DNA from 3 places in the Erwinia sp. 1181_3 genome. Region 1 is predicted to be linked to each of the others. Evidence: predicted binding sites of a transcription regulator. Region 1 holds the regulator's gene; each other region holds the start of a gene.
What was found. Region 1 encodes LexA, which represses DNA repair genes until DNA is damaged. Its sites were predicted from a motif close to TNCTGTATGTACATACAGNA; they were not measured.

Region 1 (7,784 bases):
TGATCTACTTCCTCTATTTTGAGTTTATCGCACTGATCATTAAGTATTTTCAGTCAGGCTATCACTTCCCGCTGCGCTACTTTGTCTACATCGGGATCACGGCGATCATTCGTCTGATTATCGTCGACCATAAAAACCCGTTCGATACCCTGGCCTACGCCATTGCCATTCTCATCCTGGTTATCACCCTTTGGCTGGCGAACAGCAACCGCCTGAAGCGGGAATAACTCGCCAAACCAGCCACAAAATCGTGGCTTTTTGCCGAGCTTTGATAGGTTTGCCGCCAGGGTCTGCGTTACACTGACGCATCGAAGATTTTGCGGAGAAGTGTTATGGCTGAGAACGCGCTGTCGCTATTGCGCGCGATCAACTGGCTACCAGATTCATCACCCCTGTTAACCGCCCCCCTGCTGGACTGGCTGCTGGAAGTCGATTCCATGACCCGTCGTTTTGAGCGTCACTGCCAACAGGTGACGGTTAACCTGCTGCGTGAAGGATTTGTCAGTGCCCAGGACGCAGCAGAGGATATCGCCCTGCTGCCAACAGAACCACGTTACTGGTTGCGGGAAATCGAACTGTGCGGTGACGGGGTTCCCTGGCTGGTGGCGCGCACGCTGGTCCCGGAGTCGACCCTGAACGGCCCGGAGCAGAAGCTGCAACAGCTGGGCACCGTCCCTCTGGGTCGTTACCTGTTTGCCACGTCTACCTTAACGCGTGATTTTATTGATGTCGGCCACAGTGCTGAACTGTGGGGGCGGCGTTCACGCCTGCGTTTATCGGGCAAGCCGCTATTATTGACCGAACTGTTTTTACCCGCTTCCCCGCTCTATGCCAGCGTGGCGGCAGAAGGGGGACAGTAGCGTGGAGAGAAGTCTGCAAATGAGTAAGCTTTCGGCCTATAGCCGTCTGATGCGTATTGATAAACCGATTGGTTCGTTGCTGCTGCTGTGGCCAACGCTTTGGGCGCTCTGGCTGGCTGGCATGAGCATCCCGCCGCTCAATGTGCTGCTGGTCTTTGTGCTGGGCGTATTTTTTATGCGTGCAGCAGGTTGTGTGGTCAATGATTTTGCTGACCGCAAAATCGATGGTTTTGTGAAGCGTACCCGGGAGCGCCCGCTCCCCAGCGGTGCGGTGACCACGCTAGAGGCAAAACTGCTGTTCGCCGGGCTGGTACTGGTTTCCTTTGGGCTGGTGCTGACCATGAATAACATGACCATCTGGCTGTCGCTTGGTGGGTTGGGGCTGGCCTGGCTCTATCCGTTTATGAAACGTTACACGCATCTGCCGCAGGTGGTGCTCGGGGCGGCGTTTGGCTGGGCTATTCCGATGGGCTGGGCGGCGGTAAGTGAAACGGTCCCATTAACCTGCTGGCTGCTGTTCCTGGCGAATATTTGCTGGACGGTGGCGTACGACACGCTTTATGCGATGGTTGATCGTGATGATGATTTGAAAATCGGCGTGAAATCCACCGCCATTCTGTTTGGACGTTTCGATAAGCTGATTGTGGGGCTGTTACAGCTGGCAACGCTTGGCCTGATGACGCTGGTGGGCTGGCAACTGCATCTCAGCGGCGTATTCTATTGGGCGGTGCTGGTGGCGGGTGTGTTTTTTGTCCATCAGCAGAAGCTGATTGCCGGACGTCAGCGCGATCGCTGTTTCCAGGCCTTCCTGAATAATAACTGGGTAGGGTTGGTGCTGTTCGTTGGCGTGGTACTGGGGATCGGATAAAACGCGTAGGGGCCGATCATCTGTTTCGATCGGCCCACCACACTGACATCAATCGTGCTCTACGGCACTCTCAATGGTCATTCTCACATCCTGAGTTATCAGCTCTGCCAGCAGTTGATAAACCTGCTGTGTCTGCTCAACCTGAGCATCACCGGAATCGCTGATATAGCCTTCATCACGCAGCGTTAACACCAGCGATGTAAACACCGCTTTGTCGAAGAACTCCGGCGCGTTAATACCATGCAGCACGGACAGACGCTGTGCCATGGTACGGCTCTCTTTTTCCAGCGTGCCACGGTTAATTGCGGGTTTCGCGCTGAGGATAGAGAAGGTAATCGAGTAACGTTGCAGGGTTTCGCGCACGCCGGCAGCCAGCAGTTGCAGGGTACGGAAACGACCGGCACTCAGACGCAGACTACTCTCTTCAGCAATCAACAGCCCCTGACGGGCCATTTCAGCCACCAGTGAGTCGAGTACCTGGCCCAGTTCATCGGTGCTCCAGCGCAGGAAAAGCTCACTCTTCAGCATTGGGTAGATCACCGTGACCTGGCGCAGAAGCTCGGCGCGGGTGATTTCACGGTGCTGCATCAGAATGGCGGCAATCAGCGACGGCATCACCAGCATGTGATGAATGTTGTTGCGATAGTAGGTCATCAGCACGGCCTGCTCACGCGGCAGTACCACGATCTCGCCGATGCTATCCTGCTCCAGCTCGAATTTGTTCATGCTCAGCGCATGTTCCAGCAGTGCCTCTGGCGTCATATCCGGCACGGTGGAATCAGGCGAGTACGGCACATTGCGCAGCAGTTGCACATAACAGTCGAGCTGTTCGGTCAGCTGCTCGCGGGTCATCGAACGCTGGCGTGATGCCAGCAGCGCAGTCACACACAGGTTCATGGCATTGGCTGCCCCTGCATTGTTAATCCGCACCATGACTTTCTGCGCGATGTCGTTCACGGCCGGGGTTAACCAGGCTGGACGCTGAGCTTCAATAGGATCGATAGCCTCACGCCACTCTGGTACCTGCTGATTCAGATACGCGACCAGCGGCAGCGGCTCACCAAAGTTCACATAGCCCTGACCGAGATTACGCAGCTTACGCAGCCCGCGCACCATCGACATAAAGCCTTCTTTCTCTTTGGTCGCACCGCGCAGCTCTTTGGCGTAAGTTCCCACTTCCATCACGTGTTCGTAACCGATGTAAATCGGTACCAGCGTAATAGGGCGGTTACCTCCACGCAGCATCGCCTGAATCGTCATCGACAGGGTGCCGGTTTTCGGATCCAGCAGGCGGCCTGTACGTGAACGGCCGCCTTCCACGAAGTATTCGACGGAATAGCCACGGGTGAACAGCTCACCAAGGTATTCACGGAACACCGTGGAGTAGAGCTTATTGCCCTTGAAGGTACGACGAATAAAGAAAGCGCCCAGGCGACGGAAAATCGGGCCCGCTGGCCAGAAGTTCAGGTTGATCCCGGCTGCAATATGCGGCGGCACCAGACCCTGGTGATACAGCACATAGGAGAGCAGCAGGTAGTCCATATGGCTGCGATGGCAGGGCACGTAGACAATCTCATGTCCGTCCTGTGCCAGCTGGCGCACGCGCTCACCGCCGTTAACGTTAATCCCCTGATACAGCTTGCTCCAGGTCCAACCCATGATACGGTCGGTCAGACGAATCGCTTCGTAAGAGAAGTCAGCGGCGATCTCTTCCATCAGCTCAACGGCATTCTGCTGGGCTTTTTCATGGGAGATTTTTTTGCTGCGTGCTTCGTCTTCAACCGCTTTGGCGATCGCTTTAGACTGCAACAGCTTGTTGAACAAGTCCTGGCGCACAGGCAGACGCGGCCCCACGGCCGCTAAACGCTGGCGGGCAAAGTGCATACGCGCCACACGGGCCAGCTTCTGCGCGATGATTTTATCTGTACCGTGCTCGGTGGCCATATGGCGCAGCGATACCATCGGTGAGAAGCGCACAAAACTGTCACGTCCCAGCCAGATGACGGCAAAGAATTTCTGGATACCATTCAACATGCGCAGATGCGGCTGTTCGTCACCCTGTACCTCACGGCCCGGCGCACGACCAAACATCACTGATACCGGCACCATTTGCACATCCAGATCGGGATGATTGCGGTGCAGATCGAGATAATCGTGGAACAGCTTGACCGACTCAAGATTCGGAACAAAGTACGGGAACAAGCGCGGGCCATCATGAATAAACACATGGCGTGGCAATACCGTACCGTCGATCTCCAGAGGTTCCAGAGGATCGGGCAGGTCTTGTTTGCGACACTGCTCACGCAGTGCAAGGAGATCGGCCTTTGAATCATAAGGCAGCACATACATAATAGGGCGCGACGTATCAAGCCCGAGTTCGGCAACCGGCTCAGCCGGAATTGCTTTACTTTTTACCAGTAGTTTTACTGGAAGATTCAATAAGTTATAATATAATTTACGCCAACCTGACATAGACAACATGAAGCCTCTTGTTAGCAAAGCGCCGCAAGCATACCAGAAAGCGCCAACAGAATCTGTGGTGTTAAAAAACCTGTAGTTCCACTCATTGACGTTAAACTTCTCAAAGGGTTCCCTGATTATGGCAAATAATGTCACCGGACTGACGCGAATCATAAAAGCAGCCGGGTATTCGTGGAAAGGCATCCGCAGCGCGTGGCAGCATGAAGCCGCTTTTCGTCAGGAAGCCGTCGCGGCGATCATTGCGATTATCATTGCCTGCTGGCTGGACGTAGATGCCATTACCCGTGTGCTGCTGATTGGCTCGGTCATGCTGGTCATCATTGTCGAAATACTCAACAGTGCCATCGAAGCGGTCGTCGACCGTATCGGCAGTGAAATACACCCCCTTGCAGGCCGGGCCAAAGATATGGGTTCTGCGGCCGTGCTGTTGACTATCTTGCTGGCAATTTTTGTTTGGATCATGCTGTTAGTGCCACATTTGCGATGAGTTTTCCAAAAATCGCCACAAACTGCATTTCGCCCAACTTTAGGTTTTCAATGTCTAAATACCTGTATATACTCACAGTCGACTGTATAAACAACCAGGGGGCGGAATGAAAGCACTAACGGCGAGGCAGCAGCAGGTTTATGACCTGATTCGCGACCACATTAATCAAACTGGTATGCCGCCGACGCGCGCAGAGATCGCTGCGCAACTTGGTTTCCGTTCCCCGAATGCGGCTGAAGAACACCTGAAGGCCTTAGCCCGTAAAGGCGTGATTGAGATCGTTTCTGGTGCTTCCCGCGGTATTCGCCTGATGATGGAAGAAGAAGACGGTCTTCCACTGATTGGCCGGGTTGCCGCCGGTGAGCCACTGTTGGCAGAGCAGCACATTGAAGGGCACTACAAAGTTGACCCTGACCTGTTCAAGCCTGGCGCTGATTTTCTGTTGCGCGTCAGTGGGATGTCGATGAAAGACATCGGTATTATGGACGGCGATCTGTTAGCGGTACATAAAACGGAAGATGTGCGTAATGGGCAGGTTGTGGTTGCGCGCATTGATGACGAAGTGACAGTGAAACGCCTGAAAAGGCAGGGTAATACGGTGCAACTTTTACCAGAAAACCCGGACTTCAAACCTATCATTGTCGACCTGCGTCAGCAAACGCTGACTATTGAAGGTCTTGCTGTCGGCGTTATTCGCAACGGCAACTGGCTGTAATCGTTACTCCCCGCTAAATCCTGCGCGCTGCTTCTGTGGCGCGTATTATCATCTGTAATCGCTTTAGCTCTGATGGGTTCTGATGAAACTGCTCACCTCTGCGGATAAAAGCCTCTGGCGGCTGGCGCTGCCGATGATCCTTTCTAATATTACCGTGCCACTGCTTGGTCTGGTCGATACCGCCGTGATCGGCCATCTTGATAGCCCGACGTATCTTGGTGGGGTGGCGATCGGCACAACCGTAACCAGCTTCCTGTTTATGCTGCTACTGTTTCTACGCATGAGCACCACCGGGCTGACTGCCCAGGCATTTGGAGCCAGTGATAAATCCGCACTGGCACGTGCATTGATGCAGCCGCTGCTGCTCGCTTTGCTGGCCGGCCTGCTGTTTATCCTGCTAAGAACACCCATCACTCACTTTGCTCTGGGCCTGACCGGTGGCAGCGAAGACGTTCTGCACCAGGCGGCACTGTTTATGCAGGTGCGCTGGCTCAGTGCTCCCGCAACGTTGGCCAATCTCGTGCTGCTTGGCTGGCTCCTTGGGGTGCAGTATGCGCGTGCCCCTGTGATCCTGCTGGTGGTGGGTAATCTGGTCAATATCCTGCTGGATCTGTGGTTTGTTATTGGCCTGAAGTGGGGTGTACAGGGCGCGGCAGCGGCTACCGCAATAGCTGAATATGTCAGTTTTATTGTTGGTCTGCTGCTGGTATGGCGGGTGATGAAACTGCGTGGTCTGTCAGTAAGGTTGATGCTGAGTGCCTGGCGCGGTGATGTGGGGCGCCTGCTGCGCTTAAATCGCGACATCATGCTGCGTTCTCTGTTGTTGCAAATCTGCTTTGCGTCGCTGACTATCTTTGGTGCCCGTATGGGGAATGATGTGGTGGCGGTCAACGCGGTATTGCTGATGTTCCTCACCTTTACCGCCTATGCACTGGATGGCTTCGCCTATGCGGTTGAGGCCTGTTCTGGAGAAGCCTATGGCGCGCGCGACAGTAAGCAGTTACTCAGCGTCTGGCATGCTGCCTGTCGGCAGTCGTTACTAGTTGCAGCAGGGTTTTCTCTATTTTATGCCCTGTTTGGTGAGCAAATTATCGCGCTGCTGACGTCTCTGGAACCGCTTCGCCAGCTTGCCGATCGGTATTTATGGTGGCAGGTGCTGATGCCATTAGCGGGTGTGGGCTGTTATTTGCTGGATGGGATGTTTATCGGTGCCACCCGCGCCAGTGAGATGCGCAACAGTATGGCCGTCGCAGCACTGGGCTTTGGTTTGGCGCTGTTTAGCGTGCCGTGGCTGGGTAACCATGGTCTGTGGCTGGCAGTCACGTTGTTCCTGCTGCTGCGCGGTGTCTCCCTGTGGGTCATCTGGCGTCGTCACTGGCGTAAGGGAACCTGGTTCGCGCAGTGACACATTTGGTTACGTAACGCGCCGCTTCGCTAGTTCACTGAATTCTAGGTGTTTTTAGTGATTTCTACCGCTTTTGCCAGCGGGTTAACGGCCAGTGCGTGGTTTCTCTACTACAATTATCTTTGTCTCAGGCAAATAACCAGATGATTGTCTGGTTTAACAGTTGGTTTTTGAGGCATTAAAGCTGTTTTAACCCAAGGTAGAGGAATCACATTATGAATAAAGACGAAGCCGGCGGTAACTGGAAACAGTTTAAAGGTAAAGTGAAAGAACAATGGGGTAAGCTGACCGATGATGACCTGACGGTCGTTGAAGGTAAACGCGATCAGTTGGTGGGTAAAATTCAGGAACGCTACGGCTATCAGAAAGATCAGGCCGAAAAAGAGCTGAGTGATTGGGAAACCCGTAACAACCACCGCTGGTAAAAACAGCGGACCCTTTCAGGACGATGCTCCTACCCAGGCACAAGGACAGTGCCACTCACCTCTTTCTCCTCCCTCACAAAATTTGACTAACGCCCGCGTTTTTTACTCTGCACACTATGATCGTGCTGGCACGCATCCTGATGGGTGCAGGCTTCAATCTCCCCGCATTTTTCACAGAAACCATGCGCCTCAATCACGCTATGTCCCAGGGTAAAACCGGACTTCAGGGCCAGCGATTTCAAAATATCTTCCACGCCATTAGCATGCTGCTCGGCCACTGAACCGCAGCGGTCACAAATCAGCATGGCTGAGGTGTGTGACGGTTCTTCAAAGTGATGACAAACCACATAGCTGTTGGTGGACTCCACGCGATGGATAAAGCCCTGCTCCAGCAGGAAGTCCAGCGCACGGTAGATGGTAGGAGGCTTTGCCTGAGGTTCAGAGGCACGCAGTAAGTCCAGCAGATCGTAGGCGCTGATGGCCCCATTCTGCTCACTCATCAAACGCAGAACTTCAAGACGCTGCGGCGTGAGTCGCACGCTG
Region 2 (7,784 bases), on a different contig from region 1:
TGTCGTCACCCGCCAGCAGATTGACGATCAGGCCGCCAATACCGTTGGCCAGGCGCTGAATTATACGCCAGGGGTGTTTTCTAACTTCAGTGGGGGTGCCACCCGTTTTGACACCGTTGCCCTGCGTGGCTTCCACGGCGGCGATGTCGATAATCTGTTCCTCGATGGTATGCGCCTGATGAGCGACGGCGGCAGCCATAATATTATGCAGGTCGATCCCTGGTTCCTTGAGCGCCTTGATATCATCAAAGGTCCCTCCTCTGCGCTGTATGGTCAGACCGTTCCCGGCGGGCTGGTGAATATGACCTCGAAACGTCCGCAGTTTGTCTCTGAAGGGCATTTCCGTCTGACCGGTGGAACACAAAATACCAAAGGGGCCGCCTTTGATTATACCAATGCGATTAATGACCAGTGGGCCTTCCGCCTGATCGGCATGACGCGCACCAGCGATACGCAGTATGACAATACACGTGAAGAACGTTACACGATCTCGCCGTCATTGCTGTGGCAGCCGTCAGAAGACACCTCCCTGTTGCTGCGTGCCTACCTGCAAAAAGATCCCTCTGGTGGTTATCACGGCTCCACACCGCTTTCCGGTAACCTGACCCAGCATAATGGCAAATGGTTAAAGGATGGCTTCAACGAAGGCGAAAGCAGCGTTGACCAGTACAAACGGCGTGAACAGGTTTACAGCTACGCCTTCTCGCACCGCTTCAATGAGACATGGGCAGTGCGCTCTGATGCCAGCTACACGCACAGCAGCGTTGCACTGGATCAGGTGTATCAGAACGGCTGGATCGATGATAGTGACCAGTTAGCACGTGGCTACAGTGGCTCACGCGGTTCACTGGATGCCTGGTCAACGGATAATCAGCTGGAAGCGGATTTCGCCACTGGCGACGTGACGCATAAGCTGGTGGTAGGTGCGGAATACCATCAGTATAAAAACGATGTCTGGAGCGGATACGGGAGTGCCAGCCCACTTAATCCGTTCACCGGCGCCACCGCCTCTCACGGCGTAACGGTCACGTCTCAGGACAACACCACTCGCCGCTACTATCAGTCCGGCGTCTATTTGCAGGATGAGCTGGAATGGAATCGCTGGCATGCCACGCTGTCCGGCCGCTATGATCGCATGGTGTCAGAGCAGGATAATCACACCACCGATGTTAAACATCGTCTGCAGGATGATCACATCAGCGGACGCGCATCGCTGTTGTATGCCTTTGAAAACGGCCTGTCGCCTTACGTCAGCTACAGCCAGGCGGTCACGCCATCCATTCTTCCTGGCAAAGACGGCAACCTGCTGAAACCGTCTACGTCTGAGCAGTATGAAGCCGGTTTGAAATACCAGCCCCCGGGCACCAGCGATCTGTACACCGCTGCCGTGTATGACCTGACGCAGAAAGATGTCGCGGCACGTGATTCTAACGATATTGCCAGCGCCACCTACATTCCCGCCGGGAAAGTGCACTCTCAGGGACTTGAGCTGGAAGCACGTAATCAGCTGACCCCGCGTCTGAGCACCATCGCCGGGTATACGCTGAACCACGTACGTTATAAAGAGTTGCAGGACGGCAATGATGGCCACACGCCACTGCTGACACCCAATCAGATGGCCTCTGCCTGGGCACACTATCAGTTTGACTACGGCATCAGTGCCGGTGCCGGGGTACGTTACATCGGTAAACAGTGGGCCAATGACGACAATACCGCACGGGTCCCCTCCGTCACGCTGGTCGACGCCTCTGTACGTGCCAATCTGGGCGACTGGAACAGCAGCATGAAAGGGGCTTATGTGCAGGTCAATGCCAATAACCTGTTTGGTCGTGACTATATCGCCGCCTGTTACAGCACCACCAACTGTTACGTGGGGGCTGAACGCAGCGTGATCGCCACCGTGGGTTACGATTTCTAAAAGCCAGACAGTAAAAAGGGAGGCCTCAGCCTCCCTTGTTTCTAAACCGTTGTGTTAACTGCGTACCTTACGGTAAATCCACAGCACCACGATCGCACCAATCACCGCGACAATAAAGCTGCCGAAGTTAAAACCATCTACCCTGCCGAAACCAAAGAAGGTGCTGATCCAGCCACCCACAACGGCACCCACCACCCCAAGAACCACGGTAATGATGAAACCACCGCCATCTTTACCCGGCATAATCCATTTGGCGATAATACCGGCGATCAGACCAAAGATGATCCATGAAATAATACCCATTAGTCACTCCTTATAATCTTATGATTTAACGCTTCGCCTAATAAAACGCACTAAGTATAGGCGAGGTTTCTAAGCCTGTGATTTAAATCTAAACTTTCTTTGTCTATCGCGTAAAATAATTGTAAAGCCCTTGAAGGGGTTGCCGATAACCGTTACAGGGTCGCTAACGCGCATGATTTGCTATTCGACTGGAGCCGGATGTGAAAGAGGACGACAAAGAACAATACCTGAAACGTGGGCCGCTGGCAGTTCTGGCCGTCCTGCGCGATCTGCTGGACAGTCAAACACCCGTGATGGTGTCGCACGCTCGCGGTCAGTTCATCACACGACTACTGTACGCGGATAAAGAGAACATGTTGCTCGATTTCGGCAGTAATGATTACGACAATCAGCTGGCGAAAGAGGCCCGGAATCTGCATATCACCGCAGAAACACGCGGTGCCAAAGTTGAGTTTGCCCTGGTGGCCCTTGGCGAGGACGAGCACGAAGGATTACCGGCATTTTCTGCAGAGCTGCCTGAATTGCTCTGGATGATCCAGCGCCGCGAATTTTTCCGCGTAACGGCACCGCTCAATCCGGTGTTTTACTGCTATATCCCCTGGCCTGATGGATCAGGTGAAGGTCGCCTGCGTTTGCAAGACCTCTCACTGGGCGGCGTTGGCGTGTTGTCCGATAATGCCCTGCCGGAGACGCTACAAATCGGCGACAGCATTAAAAAGCTGCGCGTGGAGATGGGGGAATATGGCCGTTTTGAAGTGGATGCACAGCTGATTACCATTGGTAAACGCAGCGTGGTGGGCAGTAAAAGCGAGACAATCGTAACACCACGCCTCAGCTTCCGCTTCCTGTCGCTGAATGCCGGGCAGGAACGTGAGCTGCAACAGGTGATTTTCTCGCTGGAACGGCTGGCGCGTGATAAAGCCAACCGTTTCCAGGAGTGATTCAGATTGTGCGATAGGCGGTGGTGACTTTCCACAGATAACGTGGCGCCTGGGCCGCCGGATGTTTATCCTGCACATGCTGGTAAAACGCTTCCGGGGTCATGGCGTTAATCATCGCAATAGCACGATCGCGGTCACGAGAGAAGGTTCGCAGTAAAGCACCTGCACCGTTAGCGTAGGAGACGATAGTGGCATAGCGCAGGGTTTTCGGATCACGAATCCCCGCCAGCTGCTGCTCTTGCAGAATACGCAGGTACGCAGTACCAATATCGATATTTTTCACCGGGTCACGCAGTTCCGACTTCGTTGGTTGCCCACGTCGGCCCTGTGAACGATACACTTCCCGCCCTGCCGTAGAGGCTTTTATCTGCATCAATCCAACGGCATTCGACTTGCTGACGACCGTGGGGTTGCCGCCCGATTCTACGCTAATAATCGCTTCCACCAGCTTTTGATCCACACCATTCCGCTGTGCTGCCTGCTCGGTCATCATCGACCAGGCACTGGCCACCTGCGAAGGAGGGGCCTGAGTTAAGGGAGTATCCGGCTGACGAACAATTTTTCTCTGGGGTTCACTGGCACAACCTGCCAGCAATAATGCAGCGATCATCGCCGCCATTTTCACGCTTTTTCTCACGTTTTTATTATCCTCTGAGCCCGAGCTTCGCGACTATCATACGGGTTGCCGGCCATTAGGAAATTACCGTAACTCTTAAATTGTGCGGCATGCTGGTGACTTCATAGCGGCTATTCGTCATCATCGAATCAATTGGACAGCGCCCGGTTCGAAATAATTCACTGCTGGCGCATAAAAAATCATCAAAGTGAGCGTTATGTCGACAATTCCACGTACGATCCATTTGGTTGCCCCTTCAGGCTACTGCCACAATCCTGCGGCCGCAGCGCGCGGTGTGACACGTTTGCAGGCTGATGGCCACCGGGTTGATAACAGCGGCATTATTGCCCGCCGCGAGCAACGTTTTGCCGGTAATGACAGCCAGCGTCTGGCCGATATCAACGGCCTGGTACAGCTTAATCCCTTGCCGGATATCATTCTGGCAGTACGCGGAGGTTATGGTGCCAGCCGACTTTTACCACATATTCACTACGCGGCACTGCGTGAGCGGCTGGCCGGTGCCCCGCTCGCCCTCTGCGGCCACAGCGATTTTACTGCCATTCAGCTGGCGTTATTGGCGCAAAGTGGGATGCAAAGCTTCAGCGCGCCGATGCTGGCGGGTAATTTCGGCGCTGAGGTTTTGTCTGATTTTACCATTGAACACTTCTGGCGCGCGCTAACTTCGCCTAAATTAACTCTGGAGTGGACGACAGTCTCACAACGCGTTCAGGCAACCGGTACAGTTTGGGGCGGCAACCTGGCGATGATCGCTTCACTGATCGGCACACCGTGGATGCCGGATATTCAGGACGGCATTCTGGTGATCGAGGATGTGAATGAACATCCTTTCCGTATCGAACGCATGCTGTTGCAACTGCATCAGAGCGGTATTCTTTCCCGCCAGAATGCCATTATTATCGGCAGTTTTAGCGGAACCACTTCTACGGATTACGACAATGGCTACGATTTCACCAGTGTCTGGAACCTGATACGCGATCTGACGGGTATTCCGGTAATTACCGGGTTAGCGTTCGGCCACAGCGCGGACACCGTCACCTTGCCCCTTGGCGCCCAGGGAATGCTGACGGTGGAGAATACCGCCGCTTCGTTACAGGTATCAGGACATCCTGTGCTGCGCTGATCGTTGGGAGCGCAAAAAAGATGAAACAGTTATATGAAGATCTCTGGGTATCCACCCCGGAATTTCCTACCAGTGACGATGAACCCGTATTGATGATGCATGGTTTCTTACTGCAACATGTGCGTGGCAACCTGCTGATATCACGGGTTGAACACCCGGAGGACCACCAGATGATTGCGGATCAGGGGGGCATTATTCGCCACTATCTGACGCACTGGCACGAAGCCAGTCCGGGTACGCGGCGCTTACAGCAACGTTTCAACTCCGCACTCTACTGTCATGCGCGTGCATTAGGCCAGGTCAGCCACTTTGCCGAAGCCGATGCCACGTTCAATGCAGCGGAGGTCCACTGCGGTAGTTTTCATGTGGTGCCCACCCCGGGGCATACGCCGGGCAGCACCAGCTATCTGTATGCTTCTCCTCATGGTAAAACGTATTTATTCGTCGGTGACACTGTCACGCTATCCCATGATCGTTGGGTCACCGTGCTGGTCGATGAAAGTAATGAGAGTGAACTGCGGCAGACGCTGGAGTTTTATCGCGCGTTACGCCCGGATGTGGTCCTGATGGGCACCACTGCCGGGCATCTGGCATGGAAGGAAGTCGATGTGCGCCAGTGGCTGGCGCTGCTGGATGAAGCGGAAAATAATGTGCTGGATCTGCGCCACTCGGTACTGCCGATTGGCGGACATTAGCGGGGTATTCTGCTCTTCTTTCCGCTCAGCATCGGTTGGCAGATAAGGATGACGATCAGTTTTTCAGCCGGGACATCCCCTGCACTTCGTCCAGGTTCACGGCCTGGGTGCGCCCGGTTGCGTCGGTATAGACCAGCATTTTAGTGGCGTTATCCAGGTGAGGTTTACCCTCCACCACGACCGTACTGCCATCCCGCATATGCAAGATGTGGTCGCTGGTACACCCTGCCAACACTCCCATCATCATTAACACCATCGCACTTGCCATCATCTTGTTCATGCTGCTCTCCTTTTTAACCGGTGCCCTATTCTAGTCCCGCTGGGAGCCCTGTTTTGCGGTTTGCTGCCTTTCTTCCTGCCAGAGCGGAAATAGTGTTTGAACCCGGCATAAGATACCTGTATTTTTATCCAGCAAAAATGCACAAGGAGCAAAAATGTTTGTTGAATTGATTTATGACAAGCGCAACGTAGCCGGTCTGGCCAATGCCGAACAACTTATTCTTAATGAGCTGGAAAAGCGGGTCAAGAGAGTGTTTCCTGACGCACAGGTCAAGGTAAAACCCATGCAGGCTAACGGTGTGAAGAGCGACGCCAGTAAAAGCGATAAATCCACGCTGTTACGCATCGTTGAAGAGATGTTCGATGAAGCCGATCAGTGGATGGTATCAGAAGAATTTTGATGTATATGTGCGGTGACATGCCAAATTTTTTGAATTTAATGCGTAAAAAAGATGCTTTTCATTTGCATTTATTCAGATTCGTCTTATTATTTATTTTAATAGATTTCCCTGGTGTTGGCCCGCATTAAAGCTCTTAGCGGGCTTTTTTTTGTCTAAAATATCAGCTTTTGTAACCAGTTAGCCTCCTATGCAAGCCCTGCCACTAAAGTTCCCCTCTGCGATGCCGAAAAATTAACCATCACAATAAGAGACCAATGGGGCATGCTATGGCCACAATTTATATTCCCTCACTGATGGGATTACTGAGCGATGCGGAACGACAGAAAGGGGCGAGCCTGACGCGCGAAGAGGTAGAAGCACTGCGCGATACCGCCATGTGTGTGTCTATTCCCGATCGTATCGCCTTTGCGCTCGATCCGTCACAGAACTTCAGTGATATAAACCCGGAAAACTGCTGGGACGAGTGGTCCCGCTTTCGACATCGCGGTGAAACAGCGCGGCTGTCATCTGATTAAAACGATGCGCCTTAGCGTCGCTTATTCGCAGCCAGCTCTTCTGTCAGCAAATCGCACACTTTCGCGGCAAAATCTGAGCTGTCGCGCAGCATCTGAATGGCTTCTTCAAGGGTCTGTGGTGGCATCTGCCCCACAATACGCCAGCCGAGGGCGATATTTTTAGCTTCTTCAAGCCGTTCAAATTGATGTTCGCCAGATGCAGTTTCAGACACGATCTTCTCCTGATTTACCTTTTGGACCTATTTTACGTAGCCTGGTGACGTCATCACAACCCCGCCGCTGGATTTAAATCAGCCATTGCCTGCTTTTCAAGCGTTTATCGCTTAAAAAAGGCGTTTCCTTGCCTTAATTCAGATTAATGCCAGCCTGAAAGCGCGGAAAAACTGACTCGCAGAGGGAAATTTATCACTTGTTTCACTAAGGTTTATCAGGAAAAGAGTCTGATTCGGACAATTGATCATGATAAATAAAAAACCGCCCAACTAAGGGCGGTTAATGTATTTACTTTTTTATCAGCTGTAGTACGGCAGTTTGCGGTCAACACCATTGATATTGAGTGTCACATACCCTGTCGGCACGCTGCTAGCAGGGGCGGAGGCGACGCTGGTGGCCATCGTGGCGACCCCGTTTTCATTTGCACCAAAGCCCGCCAGCCCGTTATGTAAACTGAGACGGGCATTCGGCGTGACCGTACCGATCTCCGTTTCATCCAGCGCTTCCGTCAGGTCCGGCGTAAACAAGGAACACTCGCCCGCCTCAAAACGCGTCGGGCCGGTTGAGCGTAAATTAAACATCGTGTCACCACTCCCCGCCTTCAGTTTGACCCACACTTCAACGATATTTTCATAACTACGTTTGTACTTCACATCCAACACTGCCGGCTGCCCGCGATGGAACATATCGCCCCATACGGCAGTGGCGCAGCGCTGAAAGTTCAACCAGGTCATCCCGCTGGACACCGCCTGCGTGGGATTA
Region 3 (7,784 bases), on a different contig from region 1:
CCTGGTTCAGCACGGCAGCAATGTCTTCCGTGGTCAGAGATTTCAACAGATACACGCGGGCACGCGATAACAGCGCTGAATTCAGTTCGAATGAGGGATTTTCCGTTGTGGCACCGATAAAGGTAATGGTGCCATCTTCAATATGTGGCAGAAAAGCATCTTGCTGGCTTTTATTAAAACGGTGAACTTCATCAACAAACAGGATGGTACGCCGACCTGCATTGCGGTTTTGCCTCGCACGCTCAATCGCCTCACGGATCTCTTTCACCCCGGAGGTGACAGCGGAAATGCGCTCAACGTCAGCCTGTCCATAGTGACCGATAATTTCGGCCAGCGTGGTTTTCCCCGTCCCCGGCGGTCCCCATAGAATCATCGAGTGAAGATGACCCGCCTCAATAGCGCGCGGCAGCGGTTTACCCGCTGCCAGCAGATGCTGTTGGCCAATATACTCGGCCAGCGTACGTGGCCGCATACGCGCGGCCAGAGGCTGAAACTCATTACGGGAAAAGTCGAGGGACAGGTTACTCACGCAAACCTCACTGACGCTGGTCGTCCACAGTTACACCCTTAGGTGGTGTGAACTTGAACTTATCGGCACTGATGCTGCCATTTTGCTGGCTTTTCAACGTATAACTGCTGCGCTGCCCATCCTGCTCTACCGCGCTGAACTGATTGATGGTGCCATTGGTCGCCACGTTGATGGTGAACTGCTTCAGGTTGCCATCAGCATTTTTTGGCGTCAGAGAGAAGTCATCCCCTTTTTGCGCAACGTTGTATTGCTTCCAGTCACTCGCCTGGTTACGTGCAATCAGCATAAAGGGGGTATTGCTGGTGGCATCTTTCACCCAGCTGGCGCTAACCTGCTCAACAAACGGATTGTAGAACCATAACGTTTTACCATCGGAAATCAGGGTGCTTTCATCCGGCGCTGTCATATGCCAGTTGAACAGGTTCGGACGCTGAACCCACATCTCACCTTCGCCATCCTGCACCGATGCACCGGTGCTGTCGGTTACTTTTTGACTAAACGTGGCATGGAAACTTTTCACCTTATCCAGGCGTTGCTGCAAATCGCCAGATGCATCAGCCCAGGCGGTAACCGAGGAAAAAGCAGCCAACACACAGCAGGAAATCATTAATTTTTTCATTACGGCATCCTTATTGAAACTCTTGTATCCCGTTCGGGTTAAGCGTGACGTGGATAACTTTAGCCAGGCGCTGATAACAACAACAGGAGAAAAAACTGAATCTCCCAGTCCGTATCCTACAAATATTGGGACTGCTGTCAGGAATTCAACGGGCCAGGCAGTGCCTGACCCGTTGATGGTGAGCGAAACAAGAAGACTTAACGCTCATGCGGAGGTGGTGCCAGCACCTCGCGGTTCCCGTTATGCCCCGGTGACGAAACAATTCCCTGCGCTTCCATCTGTTCAATGATACGCGCAGCACGGTTATAACCGATACGGAATTGCCGCTGAACGCCGGAAATCGAGGCGCGACGCTTGTCGACAACGAACTCAACGGCCTGGTCGAACAACTGGTCCAGCTCTTCGTCACCGTCAACGCCACCCGCACCCGATTCAGTATCGTCGCCGCCGCTAAGGATACCTTCTTTATACTGAGGACGTTCGCGTGCCTTCCAGTCTTTCACGACGGCATGCACTTCCTGGTCGCGAACAAAGGCACCATGGACTCGGACCGGAATAGAAGAGTTAGGTGCCAGATACAGCATGTCACCCATGCCCAGCAAAGATTCTGCACCCGACTGATCGAGAATGGTACGTGAGTCAATTTTACTGGATACCGTAAAGGCAATACGTGTCGGAATATTGGCCTTAATCAGACCGGTGATCACATCCACAGAAGGTCGCTGTGTGGCCAGCACCAGATGAATCCCCGCCGCACGTGCTTTCTGTGCCAGACGTGCGATCAGTTCTTCCACTTTTTTGCCGACGGTCATGATCAGGTCTGCAAACTCATCCACCATCACCACGATATAAGGCTCTTTTTCCAGTACCGGTGGTGTCATATCCATGCTGTCGGTTGGCTTCCAGAACGGGTCAGGGATGGGACGCCCCATCGCCTCAGCCATATCCACCTTCTCGTTATAGCCCGCGATGTTACGCACACCCAGTGCCGACATCAGCTTGTAACGACGCTCCATCTCAACCACACACCAGCGCAACGCATTGGCCGCATCTTTCATGTCGGTGACCACATCGGTTAACAGATGTGGAATGCCTTCATACACCGACAATTCGAGCATTTTCGGGTCGATCATAATAAAGCGCACTTCTTTTGGCGTGGCTTTATACAAGATACTGAGGATCATGGCATTAACGCCTACCGACTTACCGGAACCGGTCGTACCGGCAACCAGCAGGTGAGGCATTTTGCCCAAATCGGCTACCACTGGATCGCCGGAAATATCTTTGCCCAGCACAATCGACAACGGGGAGGGATTATCACGGAATGCCGGGCAATCCAGCACTTCTCGCAGATAAACCGTCTGGCGATTCAGATTAGGCAACTCCAGCCCCACATATGGACGACCAGGGATGACTTCCACCACACGCACGGCAACAGCTGACAATGAGCGAGCCAGATCCCGCGACAGGTTAGAGATACGCGCAGCTTTTACGCCCGGCGCCAAATCCAGCTCAAAGCGGGTGATAACAGGACCCGGTGAGTACCCAACCACCTCAGCCTTCACGCGATAGTCAGCCAGCCGTGCCTCAATCAAACGAGCGGTCTGCTCAAGCGCAAACTGGTCTACCGGTTCCGTTTCGGCTGGCGGCGACGCTAACAAATCGAGCGTTGGCAGCGGCGTGGTTGGTTTGTACGTTGGCTGCTCATGACGCATCAGGAACGGATGGATCAAACTGTCCATATCCGGTTCTTGCGGCTTCACTGGCTGGGCCGTCACAGGAGGTGCAGCAGCGGGTTGCCATGCAGGAGAAGTCTGCGCAATGGGAGCCTGCGGTTGCGCCTCTTCGGGCTGTTGCCACTGTGACTGAACGGGGGCAACGGACTCTGTTTCCGGTGCTGCCGACAGCGTAAACAATGGCTCAGTCGGGCCGTCATTGACCAGATCGTCCATCGGTGAGAAATCGAAAGCACCGGAGGTATCAAGCGTAAAGGTTGGGCTTTGGCCTGACGTTTCGGCGGCATAACGCTGCTGCTGCTGTTCAGCAAACTGACGCGCCAGCGCCGCCTGTTGTAGTGCTTCTTCATCTTCAGCAGCAAACTCTTCGCCGTAACGCTGCTGTTCCCGTGCCAGGAACGCTTCACGTAGCTGTGCCTGTTCCGCATCATCCTGCTCGTCAGGCGTGACAGCCTGCCAGGCATCTCCTTCAGCAACCTCTGGCTGCAGGGACTCCTGCTCTTTGGCTTTTTCTTCCGCCATGCGCTGCGAAGGCAACTTAATGCCGTAAGAAGCCAATTCGCGGCGTGTCGGCAATTTTACTGGATTTGGGCGCGGCAGTTCAGGGCCGATACCCTGCTTAACCTGGGGATTAAGATCGTCGCCACTGGTTGCCGTAAAGCCCGGCATAAACGGCATATTACTGCTGGCTGACTGTGCAACAGCACCAAGCGCAGCTCCGGTTGCAGCAGCAGCTACTGAGGCTGGATGAGAGGCATGTGGTGTGGAGAAATCAAACGGCGAAGCCGCTGAGGTATCCTGCCAGTTGCCCATCTGCGGACCGTCTTCTTCATCAACCGGTAGCGAAGGCGCTGGCGTCCTGGCTTCTGCTGGCACTTCAAAACGATAGAGCGATGGTTGTGGCGGTGCCACTGGTGTGGAAACCTGCACCTCAGCCTGGGCTGCGTATTCCTGAGCAGGAGCAATGACCGGCGCAACGGGGGCAATCGCAGATTGCTGCGCAGGAACCGAAACAACATCGCTGGATGTCGGTTTGGCCAGCAGCGGATCGTCCTGCTCGCCCTCCTCATCATCTGCGTGAACAGGCTGTGGTTTCGTCAGCAGTACGTCGTCGTGATCGTCAGCATGCATCGGTGCACTGCGTACCGCTACCGGCGCATCCACTTCATCTTCATCGTCTTCTTCATGCCATTTCTCATCAGCACGTGAGCGATTACTGGCGAAAGTCAGTACTCCCATCACCACGCCACCAATCTTCTCGGCAATCGTCAGCCATGACCAGCCGGTATAGAGCGTCAGCCCCGCTGCCCAGATGCACAGCAGGGTTAGCGTGCCGCCCGGCCCGCTAAAATAGGGAGCCATCGCATTGCTTAACAAGCTGCCAATCACACCACCCGACGCAAAATACCAAATATCGTCAGCATTCAATGCGGCCAGACCACAGGAAGTAACCACCAGCGCCAGCACGCCAATCATGCGCAAACCAACGGCAAAATAGTCAATGTAATCCTGGAAGTGGCGTCGGCTGAACGTGATCCAGCACAGGCCTAAAATCACGGGAGGAAGCGCATAAGCCATCACGCCAAAGATGAAGAATAGCGTATCTGCAAGCCACGCCCCAACGCCACCACCGATGTTGTGGATAGGTTCGTGCCAGGCGGTTTGTGACCAACTGGGATCGGAAGGATTGAAGCTCACCAGCGCCACCATCAGATAAATGGCGAAAAGAGCAACAACAATTAATAGCGCTTCCAGCAGGCGACGCCCGCTGCTCAACGGTTCTAACGAAACGTCTTTATCTTCTGTGTATTCCTGGCTCAAGAGTACTCTCCAGGTGCCTGTAAACTATGGAGGTAACAGCGCCGGGCATGCCCGGCGCTGAACCTGTATGAATTCACAGGAGTGTACCGAAAACTAACAGGTTTTGCACCTGCCCTGTGTTACCGGGTTTTAATCACTAACCGGTTACTTTGTTTCACTTCTTCCATGACCACATAAGTACGGGTATCGTTCACACCCGGCAGACGTAGCAAGGTTTCGCCCAGCAATTTACGGTACGCAGACATATCTGGAACACGGGTTTTTAGCAGATAGTCAAAATCACCGGAAACGAGGTGACACTCTTGAGTTTCCTCAAGTTTTTGTACTGCGGCGTTAAACTGCTCAAACACATCAGGCGCACCACGATTCAGAGTAATCTCAACGAATACCAGAAGTGATGCATCCAGATAGTGCGGATTTAACTGAGCAGTGTAGCCGAGAATGAAGTTCTGTCGCTCCAGACGGCGAACGCGCTCAAGGCACGGCGTGGGTGATAGGCCTACGCGCTTGGAAAGCTCGACGTTAGAAATACGCCCATCTTTCTGCAGTTCATTCAGGATGTTGCGGTCAATTCTGTCGAGATCTTTACCCGGCCGTTTTTTATTGTCTACCATTATTATTGTCTCTCTTAAATTTCTTCCCTTTACCTGCCATACCCTGAACGACTCAATGTAACAGGGTTGATCTAAGTGAAGACATCGAGCCTGTCGCGGTATTAAACGCTCTATCTGCATGACGCATGTTGTCTGTCCACACCATGCGTCATTCCAAATAACAGGCTGAGTATATCGGGCGATAAACGCAAAATCCGGGATGAAACCCTGACTTAGGTGACCAAATACACTCTGCTTCCCATAATGTTTTCGCAAAAGCGCAGCCGATTGTCAAAGCAAAACAAACAAAATCAGTACAACATGCCAAAGCGAATGCTGTCTCTCTGTTTTTCAATGACAATTTTGTCGCCAAAATGACAAAAAATGGCTGAAATGCTATTTTTCCACCCTCACCCTGTCATACGGACAACGATTGGCCAGACCTTTTTCATTAATTGTTAACAAAATCGCAGAATGCTTTTTTTGCCTCGCTAAATTCCCTACAATCCGGGTATAGGTTTGCCAGTCAATTAATGAGGGTCTCATGGGTACGGCTAAACACAGTAAATTACTGATTCTGGGCTCGGGCCCGGCAGGTTATACCGCTGCCGTGTATGCAGCCCGCGCTAACCTCAACCCGGTGCTGATCACCGGTCTGGAAAAAGGGGGTCAGCTGACCACCACCACCGACGTGGAAAACTGGCCAGGCGATCCGAACGAGCTGACCGGGCCACTGCTGATGGAACGCATGCACGAGCACGCGGTGAAATTTAACACCGAGATCATTTTCGATCATATCCACAGCGTGGATCTGCAAAACCGCCCGTTCCGGCTGACCGGCGATGAAGGTGTGTACACTGCTGATGCACTGATTATTGCTACCGGTGCATCCGCTCGTTACCTGGGTCTGCCTTCAGAGGAAGCGTTCAAAGGTCGCGGTGTTTCAGCCTGCGCCACCTGTGACGGTTTCTTCTACCGTAACCAAAAAGTCGCGGTGATTGGCGGTGGTAACACCGCAGTGGAAGAAGCGCTTTATCTGGCGAATATCGCCGCCGAAGTGCATCTGATCCACCGTCGCGATAGCTTCCGTGCGGAAAAAATCCTGATTGACCGTCTGAATGAAAAGGTCAAAAACGGCAATATCGTGCTGCATACTGACCACACGCTGGATGAAGTGCTGGGCGATCAGATGGGCGTCAGCTCATTGCGTCTGCGCTCCACCAAAGACGATCAGACTAAAACACTGGAAGTCGCAGGCTTGTTCGTTGCTATCGGTCACAGCCCGAACACCGCTATCTTTAATGGTCAGTTAGCACTGGAAAATGGTTACATCAAAGTCCAGTCCGGACTTCAGGGTAATGCCACGCAGACCAGCATTCCGGGCGTATTCGCAGCAGGTGATGTGATGGACCATATTTACCGCCAGGCGATTACCTCTGCCGGAACGGGCTGTATGGCCGCCCTGGACGCAGAGCGTTATCTTGACGGTTTAGTTAAAAATAATCAGTAAGTTGTTAAAACTCTGAGCTAATCTTGCCTAAGGCGACGAGCAATTGTCGCCTTTTTATCCTCCGCATTGTAACATTGCCGCGCTTGACACCTATCTTCCTGGGGCCTTTGCCTCACTACTGTTTACGTCAGGGCAATACGGCAACAGATGAATAAAACACGACAACAACAACTCACCCGCTGGCTGAAAAGTCAGAGTGTGCATGGCCATCGCTGGCTGCGCCTCTCATACCTGCTAGGCACATTGAGCGCCCTGCTGATCTTAGCCCAGGCCTGGTTTCTTGCCTCGCTGCTTCAGGCCCTGCTGATTGACCATCAGCCGCGTGATAGCCAGCTGCTGCATTTTATTCTGCTACTGGCCTGCTTTGCGGGTCGTGCCTTTCTGGCATGGCTGCGCGAAAAGATCGGTTTCAAAACCGGCCAGGCTATCCGCCAGACCCTGCGCCGTCAGGTATTGAACCGTCTGTCTGATCTCGGGCCCGCCTGGATTCAGGGTAAACCCGCCGGGAGCTGGGCCACATTGCTGCTGGAACAGATTGAGGAGATGCAGGATTACTATGCGCGCTATTTGCCGCAGATGATGCTGGCGGGGATCATCCCATTGCTGGTACTGATCCTGCTGTTCCCGGTGAACTGGGCAGCCTCGCTGATCCTGCTGGCGACTGCACCATTGATCCCCTTATTTATGGCAATGGTGGGAATGGGTGCTGCCGATGCAAACCGCCGTAACTTTCAGGCACTGGCACGTCTGAGCGGTCAGTTCCTTGACCGTCTGCGCGGGCTGGAAACGTTACGTCTGTTTCACCGCGCACAGGCTGAAACCGCCACCATCGCAGAAGCGTCCGAGCAGTTCCGTCTGCGCACCATGGAAGTGCTGCGCATGGCGTTTCTGTCCTCGGCGGTGCTGGAGTTCTTCGCGTCAATCTCCATTGCCCTGATCGCGGTCTATTTCGGTTTCTCTTATCTTGGCGTCTTCA

Region 2: a site for LexA is predicted at 6,009-6,028, ahead of FY046_RS04410 (DinI-like family protein). Genes of this name have one in related genera too.
Region 3: a site for LexA is predicted at 4,767-4,786, ahead of FY046_RS06750 (DNA translocase FtsK 4TM domain-containing protein). Genes of this name have one in related genera too.

The regions. Positions count from the first base shown of each region.
Region 1 covers NZ_VTDE01000009.1:134,306-142,089, reverse strand. Annotated here, with positions in the region: gene psiE (phosphate-starvation-inducible protein PsiE) at 1-227, shown strand, start outside; gene ubiC (chorismate lyase) at 333-860, shown strand; gene ubiA (4-hydroxybenzoate octaprenyltransferase) at 880-1,728, shown strand; gene plsB (glycerol-3-phosphate 1-O-acyltransferase PlsB) at 1,777-4,200, opposite strand; gene FY046_RS19025 (diacylglycerol kinase) at 4,328-4,696, shown strand; gene lexA (transcriptional repressor LexA) at 4,803-5,411, shown strand; gene dinF (MATE family efflux transporter DinF) at 5,494-6,816, shown strand; gene FY046_RS19010 (CsbD family protein) at 7,032-7,241, shown strand; gene zur (zinc uptake transcriptional repressor Zur) at 7,328-7,784, opposite strand, start outside.
Region 2 covers NZ_VTDE01000002.1:3,682-11,465, forward strand. Annotated here, with positions in the region: gene FY046_RS04375 (TonB-dependent siderophore receptor) at 1-1,918, shown strand, start outside; gene FY046_RS04380 (GlsB/YeaQ/YmgE family stress response membrane protein) at 1,973-2,221, opposite strand; gene FY046_RS04385 (flagellar brake protein) at 2,422-3,162, shown strand; gene emtA (membrane-bound lytic murein transglycosylase EmtA) at 3,164-3,799, opposite strand; gene ldcA (muramoyltetrapeptide carboxypeptidase) at 3,996-4,919, shown strand; gene FY046_RS04400 (MBL fold metallo-hydrolase) at 4,940-5,614, shown strand; gene FY046_RS04405 (YgdI/YgdR family lipoprotein) at 5,670-5,894, opposite strand; gene FY046_RS04410 (DinI-like family protein) at 6,049-6,294, shown strand; gene FY046_RS04415 (hypothetical protein) at 6,561-6,809, shown strand; gene FY046_RS04420 (hypothetical protein) at 6,821-7,021, opposite strand; gene FY046_RS04425 (glycosyl hydrolase family 28-related protein) at 7,322-7,784, opposite strand, start outside.
Region 3 covers NZ_VTDE01000002.1:512,257-520,040, forward strand. Annotated here, with positions in the region: gene FY046_RS06740 (replication-associated recombination protein A) at 1-529, opposite strand, end outside; gene lolA (outer membrane lipoprotein chaperone LolA) at 537-1,148, opposite strand; gene FY046_RS06750 (DNA translocase FtsK 4TM domain-containing protein) at 1,346-4,705, opposite strand; gene lrp (leucine-responsive transcriptional regulator Lrp) at 4,825-5,319, opposite strand; gene trxB (thioredoxin-disulfide reductase) at 5,843-6,808, shown strand; gene cydD (heme ABC transporter permease/ATP-binding protein CydD) at 6,956-7,784, shown strand, end outside.